DNA from 3 places in the Streptomyces sp. NPDC007907 genome. Region 2 is predicted to be linked to each of the others. Evidence: riboswitches for the same ligand, from Rfam matches in the RefSeq annotation. Region 2 holds a riboswitch; each other region holds the start of a gene.
What was found. Region 2 has a riboswitch for cyclic di-AMP ahead of ACFZDI_RS06540 (M23 family metallopeptidase). Riboswitches for the same ligand answer to the same signal wherever they lie in the genome.
Positions count from the first base shown of each region.

Region 1 (2,252 bases), on a different contig from region 2:
AGCCCCTACCGGTTCCAGGGCCTGCCCTGACCACGGCCTGGCAGCTGACGCCGTAGCCGCTACGGACGCAGAACTCCCGTGAACACCGCGACCGAAGACCGGCGGCCCTGACGTCGGGGGGTCGTCGTCAGGGCCGCCGGTTTTCGGTCGGGGTGCTGCAAAGGGGGCGTACCGCTTACGGGTTCAGTCCCTTGCCGCGCAGCCACGCCATCGGGTCGATGCCGCTCGCGGATCCGCCGGAGTGGACTTCGAGGTGCAGGTGCGCGCCGGTGACGTTGCCGGTGGCGCCCACGCGGCCGATCACGTCGCCGGTGCTGACCTTCTGGCCGACGCTGACGCCGATGGAGGACTGGTGCGCGTACCAGATCTCGGTGCCGTCATCGAGGGTGAGGACGGTCTTGTAGCCGTACGAGCCGTTCCAGCCCGCCTCGGTGATCGTGCCGCTGTGCACGGCCTTGATCGGCGTGCCCGTGGGGGCGGCGAAGTCGAGGCCGGTGTGGTAGCCGGAGGACCAGTAGGCGCCGGCCTGGCCGAACGTCGAGGTGAGGGTGTACGAGGAGATCGGCAGCGTGAACTGCTTGGCGAGGGCGGCGAGCCGCTCGGCCTCGGCCTTCTTCCTGGCCTCCTCCTCCGCCTTCCTCTTCGCCTCGGCGGCCTTGGCCTTGGCTTCCTGCTCCGCCTTGGCGACCGCCTCCTTGGCCGCCTTCTCGGCGGCGGCCGCGGCGTCCTCGGCGGCCTTGGTCTCGATCTGCTCCTGCTGGTGCTCGACCTGCGCCATGATCCGAGCGCGCAGCGCGTCACCGGCCCCGGCACGGGCGCCGGACGTGTCCTGCGCGGTGTCCGCCGTGGCGGTGCCGAGGCTGCTGAGCGGGGTGGCGGAACCTTCGGGGGTGTCGTCGTCCGAAATGAGGGAACCCACCGAGGGCAGGTCCGGAACGGAGATGGACACCGGGGGCTTGCCGGTCTGGGCACTGGCGATGCCGCCGGCACCCACGGCAGCTATGACGCCGACGCCCAGGACGGTGGAGCTGCGGGCGAGACCTCCGCCGCGCTGCTTGGTGACGCGATGCCGGCCGCGGACGGGACGGATGGACTCCTCGGTGGGGTTCCACTCCTGGAACGGGCCCTCGTCGGTGCGCTGACCGCCGTAGCCGAAGGTGTCGGTGTCGCGCTTCGGCGCGTACGGGGCCGTGGGGGCAGGCCGGTTGGACGCCACGTGGGCGTACTCCTTTCCTTCCTTCTCGCCTACCGGGTTAGCTGACGGGTTCGGAGCAGGAAGGTCTCCTACGCGCGTATACCTGCCGTGCTTCCACGGTGGTATCCGCCCGATTCACCCCAAGTGGTGGTTCCCCGGTTCCCTTGCGGGATTCGGCGCGTGCGCACGGAGCCGCCTTCTGTGACGGCTGGGACGACCGCGCTGCGTTATCGAACGTTAATGGAGGCGCGGGGGGTATTCCAGCGGTTCCGCTTGATCATTAGCCTTTTTCGCGCGGACTTACCTGCCATGACCGGTTCAAATCGGGCGAGTTGACCATCATGCAGGTGACTGAACGTTTTTGACGGTGTGTCAGATGTTATGCGGAACGGGACGGTTCGCTCACCGACCGTAGCGAGCCACGGGGTGGACACCGGGAAAGCACCGAGGGCCGGAACCCTTTCGGATTCCGGCCCTCGGCCTTCAGTAGCGGGGACAGGATTTGAACCTGCGACCTCTGGGTTATGAGCCCAGCGAGCTACCGAGCTGCTCCACCCCGCGTCGTTGTGTTCACCAGTGTACGCCATCCGCGGGACCGCTCGCGCACACCCTCCGTCCGGCCCGTGCTCAGCGCGTCAGGTGGCGGTTCGGGGCCTTGGCCCGCTCCTCGTGTTCCGGCAGGACGAGGACCTCCACCCCCCGGGCCGCCAGCAGGCCGCTGCCGTCGGCGTCCGTCACGAAGGTGTCCGGCTCGCGCCAGGCCGTGACGACCCGCCGTACGCCCGCGTCGAGGATCAGCCGGGCGCAGGGCGCGGGCCGGGAGGCGCGGCGGGCGCACGGCTCCAGGCTGCTGTACACCGTCGCGCCGGGCAGGCGCGGGTCGGCCGGGTCGAGCTTCGCGAGGGCCGCCTCCTCGGCGTGCACCACCGCGTCGCCGCCCTCACGGGAGTGGCCGCGGGCCAGTTCCGTGCCGTCGGCGGCGACCACGACCGCACCCACGCTGAACGCCGTGTCCGACGGGGGGCAGCGCTCGGCCAGTTCACAGGCGAGGGCCAGC
Region 1 covers NZ_JBIBKR010000005.1:778,020-780,271, reverse strand. The annotation lists gene ACFZDI_RS24420 (peptidoglycan DD-metalloendopeptidase family protein) at 176-1,216, opposite strand; cyclic di-AMP (ydaO/yuaA leader) riboswitch at 1,228-1,384, opposite strand; tRNA gene ACFZDI_RS24415 (tRNA-Met) at 1,683-1,756, opposite strand; gene ACFZDI_RS24410 (dihydrofolate reductase family protein) at 1,823-2,252, opposite strand, start outside.
Region 1: linked by a shared signal. The riboswitch ahead of ACFZDI_RS24420 (peptidoglycan DD-metalloendopeptidase family protein) and the one ahead of ACFZDI_RS06540 (M23 family metallopeptidase) in region 2 are both predicted to bind cyclic di-AMP.

Region 2 (2,252 bases):
CACGGACAGCCCGAACGCCATGCTCAACCACCGGGCCGGCTCGCTGCGGTTCCGGTTCGTCAGCGCCATGGCCGGGGTGCTCGGGGGCGGCGGCGACCTCACCGGGTGGACGTCCGGGGAACTCGCCGAAGCCGGCGAGTGGGTGAGGCTGTACAAGGAGATCCGGCCCCTGGTGCAGCGCGGTGACCTGTACCGGCTGCGGCCGCCGCAGGCCGGGCTGAGCGCCGTGCAGTACGTCCTCGGTGACGAGACCGTCGTCCTCGCCCGGCTCCAGGCGCAGCGCTACGGCGAGCCCGTGCCGTCGCTCCGGCTGCGCGGCCTACCCGACAGCATCGTACGAATGGCGCGAAACGGGCGAAGTTCACCGCGGGGCGCTCCTGCTGCACCACGGACTGCGGGTCGGTCTGCGTGGAGACCTGGACGCCGCAGCCGTCCGGCTTAAGCGGAAGTGGCCGTTCTGTCCGAATGGGGAATTTAGGCCGCTAAGGCATAACGTGCCCCGATCGCAAAGGAGATGGGATCGGGGTGCGTGACCATCGTCATATTCGTGACGATCCGCTGTCGCCATGTTCACGTAATCTCCGCATGATGCAGGGCTATTGAGCAAAGCGGGAGATCCGTAATCCACGCTCGGTGACAGCGCACGTGCCCATGTGTCGGGAAAAACGGGGTCACGCGCAATCGCAAGCTTGTCCCCTTGCGTCTCGGTCGCTTACGTTCCACACCAATCCGGACGGACGCCTAATCCTGCCGCCGCCCGGAGCCCGCACACACTGACCCGACGCACGGCAGGAGCGGGGGACCCACAGGTAAGACGCCTGTTCCGGTTCCCGGAACGGCTTGGGGTTCAGCCGCGCACCGGCGCGGCCGGGCATCTCCAGCCCGCACCCGACAGCTCACCTCGCAGGCGACGGAGAGGAATTCGTCATGCCCGCGAAGGGTAAGCATCGCCGCCCCAAGACCCAGCGTTTCACCCGCTCCATCGCCGTCGCCGGAACCGGCGGAGCCGCCCTCGCCCTGCCGCTCATGGGGGCCGCCGGCGCCCATGCCGCAACGCCGCAGTCGGCTCCGGAAAAGGCCGCCCAGTCCGCTCCGGTCGCCGGTGAAAAGGCCGCCGAAAAGACCGATGGCGCCCACACGTACACCGTGAAGGCCGGCGATTACCTCGCCAGGATCGCCGACCAGCAGAACGTCAGCGGCGGTTGGAAGAAGCTCTACGCGGACAACCGCGAGGCCGTGGGCTCCGACCCCTCGCTGATCCACCCGGGCCTGAAGCTCTCGATCGGCAAGAAGGCCGCGGCGGCCCCGAAGACCTCGGCCCCCGCCGCGCCGAAGGCATCGGCCGAGAAGCCCGCCGCCGAGTCGGCCCCGAAGGCGCAGAGCGCCGCCAAGCCGGCTGCCGCCAAGCCCGCCGCCGAGAGCAACTCCAGTGGCTACACCCTGCCGGTGGCCGGCGCCACCGTCGGCACGCCGTACCGCATGTCCGGCAGCATGTGGTCCAGCGGCTACCACACCGGCGTCGACTTCGTCGTCCCGACCGGCACGTCCCTCAAGGCCGTCGGCGCCGGCACGGTCGTCTCCGCCGGCTGGGGCGGCGCCTACGGCAACCAGGTCGTCATCAAGCTGAACGACGGCCACTACGCCCAGTACGCCCACCTGTCCCAGCTCTCCGTGTCGGCCGGCCAGACCGTGACCGCCGGACAGCAGGTCGGCCTCTCCGGGGCGACCGGCAACGTGACCGGACCGCACCTGCACTTCGAGATCCGCACCACGCCGGACTACGGCTCGGACGTGGACCCGGTCGCCTTCCTGCGCTCGCACGGCGTCTCCGTCGGCTGACCCACCGCACGACCACCTGCCTGACACGCTTCCGAAGGCCGGACCCCGATCCCCGGGTCCGGCCTTCGGTGTGTGCGCGTGCGGTCGCCCGCCTCAAGGTGGCTTCCGGGCCGGGCGGCTCACCCCGAAACATCCCTGACAAGCGGGGTATTCCGGAGTTGGCCCACCCTTGAGGAGTGGCTTATCTCACCGCCCGTCAACCCTTGCCTACGGTCGCGTAAGTCACATTCGAAGGTGAATCATGAGCTGCTGTGGCAGACGATTCGAAGAGTGACAGCAGAGCAGAGATCGGGTCGTACGTGGCGCTGGGGGACAGCTTCACCGAGGGCGTCGGCGACCCCGGCCCCGACGGGGCGTTCGTCGGCTGGGCCGACCGGTTCGCCGTCCTGCTCGCCGACCGCAGGCCCGAGGGC
Region 2 covers NZ_JBIBKR010000002.1:116,188-118,439, forward strand. The annotation lists partial or broken gene ACFZDI_RS06535 (alpha-galactosidase) at 1-533, shown strand, start outside; cyclic di-AMP (ydaO/yuaA leader) riboswitch at 767-923, shown strand; gene ACFZDI_RS06540 (M23 family metallopeptidase) at 928-1,839, shown strand; gene ACFZDI_RS06545 (SGNH/GDSL hydrolase family protein) at 2,091-2,252, shown strand, end outside.

Region 3 (2,252 bases), on a different contig from region 2:
AAGTCCTCCTCGTCGATCAGCTCGTTCTTCAGGTTGCTGATCTTGGCGCTGAAGGACTTCGGCGGGAAGCGCTTGGGGTCGAGGTCCAGGTCGCGGCAGACCAGGGCCATCAGACGCTTGGAGTCGGCGGCGTCGTAGATCGAGAAGGAGGAGGTGAAGCCGAGCTTCTTGCTCTCCCGGCGCAGGATGCGCACGCACGCGCTGTGGAAGGTCATGACCCACATGGCGTTGGCGCGCGGGCCGACGAGCTGCTCGACACGCTCCTTCATCTCACCGGCGGCCTTGTTGGTGAAGGTGATCGCGAGGATCTGGCCCGGGTGCACGTCCCGCTCGGCGAGCAGGTGGGCGATGCGGTGCGTGAGCACACGGGTCTTGCCGGAGCCGGCGCCGGCCACGATGAGCAGCGGGGAGCCGGAGTGGACGACGGCGGCGCGCTGGTTGTCGTTCAGCCCCTCCAGGAGGGCGGCGGCGTCCACCACGGGGCGGGGGGCTCCGTCCCGGTAGTAGGCGTCCCGGTCCGGGGGCGCGTCGAACTTCCCGCCGAACAGATCGTCCGGGATCGGCTCCGGAACGTGATCGTCCTCGGGCGGCGGCGGGGGTTCGTCGGCCGGGCCCCGCTGGGCCTGGAGGTTCGCCAGGAAGTGGTCGTCAAAGAGGCTGCTCATCGCTCTCCGAGTCTAGGGCGCCCCACTGACAGCCCGCCGCCGCCCTGAGAACATCGCCGCGCACCCGGTGTCCCGCCGACCGCACGGAGGCGCGTTGTCGCCCTCCATGACGGCATGATCACGCCCTGCTATTGCCACTACATACGCGGATCTTTGACCACGAATCCCCCTTGATCGCTCACTCTCGGCAACGCCCGGGGATAAGGTCACGAAAATGTATCGGGCATATCACCCATCAACCTTCACAGGGGCCACACCAGTTGGCTACCGTGCGACCAGGCCGCACGACCCCCACCGGCGAACGTCGCCGGGCCGCGCGGCCTCCGCCGAGTCCGGTGTGCCGCAGTGGCAGCCGGAGCCGGGGACCCAACCGTGAACCTGGGGTGAATCGGCCCGACTCCCTGAGCGGAGAGGCCGTAGGGCAAACCTTCCGAACCACCCGCCCGAACCCGACAGCTAACCCGGTAGGCGGAACGTGGAAGGAGTCGCCTCCCTTGGCGTCGCACCGCAAGTCGCGTCCTACGGGTACGCGCGTGGCAGGCATACGGACCCCCGCCCTCGCAACGGCGGCCCTCACCTCCGTGGCCCTGCTCTCCCAGTCGGCCAACGCCGCCCCCGCGGCCGACGACAAGCCCAGCCTGGAGGAAGTCGAGAAGAAGGTCGACGACCTGTACCGCCAGGCCGAGTCGGCGACCGACAAGTACAACGCGGCCAAGGAGAAGACCGCGAAGCAGCGCAAGCGCGTCGACACCCTCCTCGACGACGTCGCCCAGCGCACCCAGAAGCTCAACGAGGCGCGCGAGGAGCTCGGCTCCTTCGCCTCCGCCCAGTACCGCACCGGCGCCGCCGCCCCGGACACGGCGACGTTCCTGCTGGCGGACACCCCGCAGGACTACTTCGACCAGACCCAGCTGATGGACCGGATGACGGGCCGCCAGAAGGTCGCGGTCGACGACTACGTCACCCAGCAGTCCGAGACGATGAAGAAGCGCCAGGAGGCCACCGAGAGCCTCGAGACGCTCACCGAGTCGCAGGGCGACCTGAAGACCGCCAAGGCCACCGTCCAGCGCAAGCTCGCCGACGCGCGCGAGCTGATGTCGAAGCTGACCGCCGAGGAGAAGGCCCGGCTCGCGGCGATCGAGAAGGAGAAGCGGGAGGAGGCCGCCCGCAAGGCCGACGAGCTGGCTCGGCAGCAGGCCGCGCGTCAGCAGGCGCAGGAGGAGGCCGCCCGGCAGCAGGACAGCGGGACGGCCTCGTCGGGCTCCACGGGATCGACGGGCTCCGGCTCGTCCTCCTCGACGGCCCCGGCCGACTCCTCGTACGCCACCAAGGCCGACAAGGCGCTGGCCTTCGCCCGCGCCCAGATCGGCAAGCCGTACGTGTGGGGCGCCGTCGGGCCCGGCTCCTACGACTGCTCGGGCCTGACCCAGGCCGCCTGGAAGGCCGCGGGCGTCACCCTGCCGCGCACGACCTACGACCAGGTGAACGCCGGAACCACGGTTCCGCTCTCCCAGGCCCAGCCGGGTGACCTGGTCTTCTTCTACGACGACGTCACCCACGTCGGGATCTACATCGGGAACGGCATGA
Region 3 covers NZ_JBIBKR010000001.1:954,952-957,203, forward strand. The annotation lists gene pcrA (DNA helicase PcrA) at 1-665, opposite strand, end outside; cyclic di-AMP (ydaO/yuaA leader) riboswitch at 980-1,152, shown strand; gene ACFZDI_RS04350 (NlpC/P60 family protein) at 1,160-2,252, shown strand, end outside.
Region 3: linked by a shared signal. The riboswitch ahead of ACFZDI_RS04350 (NlpC/P60 family protein) and the one ahead of ACFZDI_RS06540 (M23 family metallopeptidase) in region 2 are both predicted to bind cyclic di-AMP.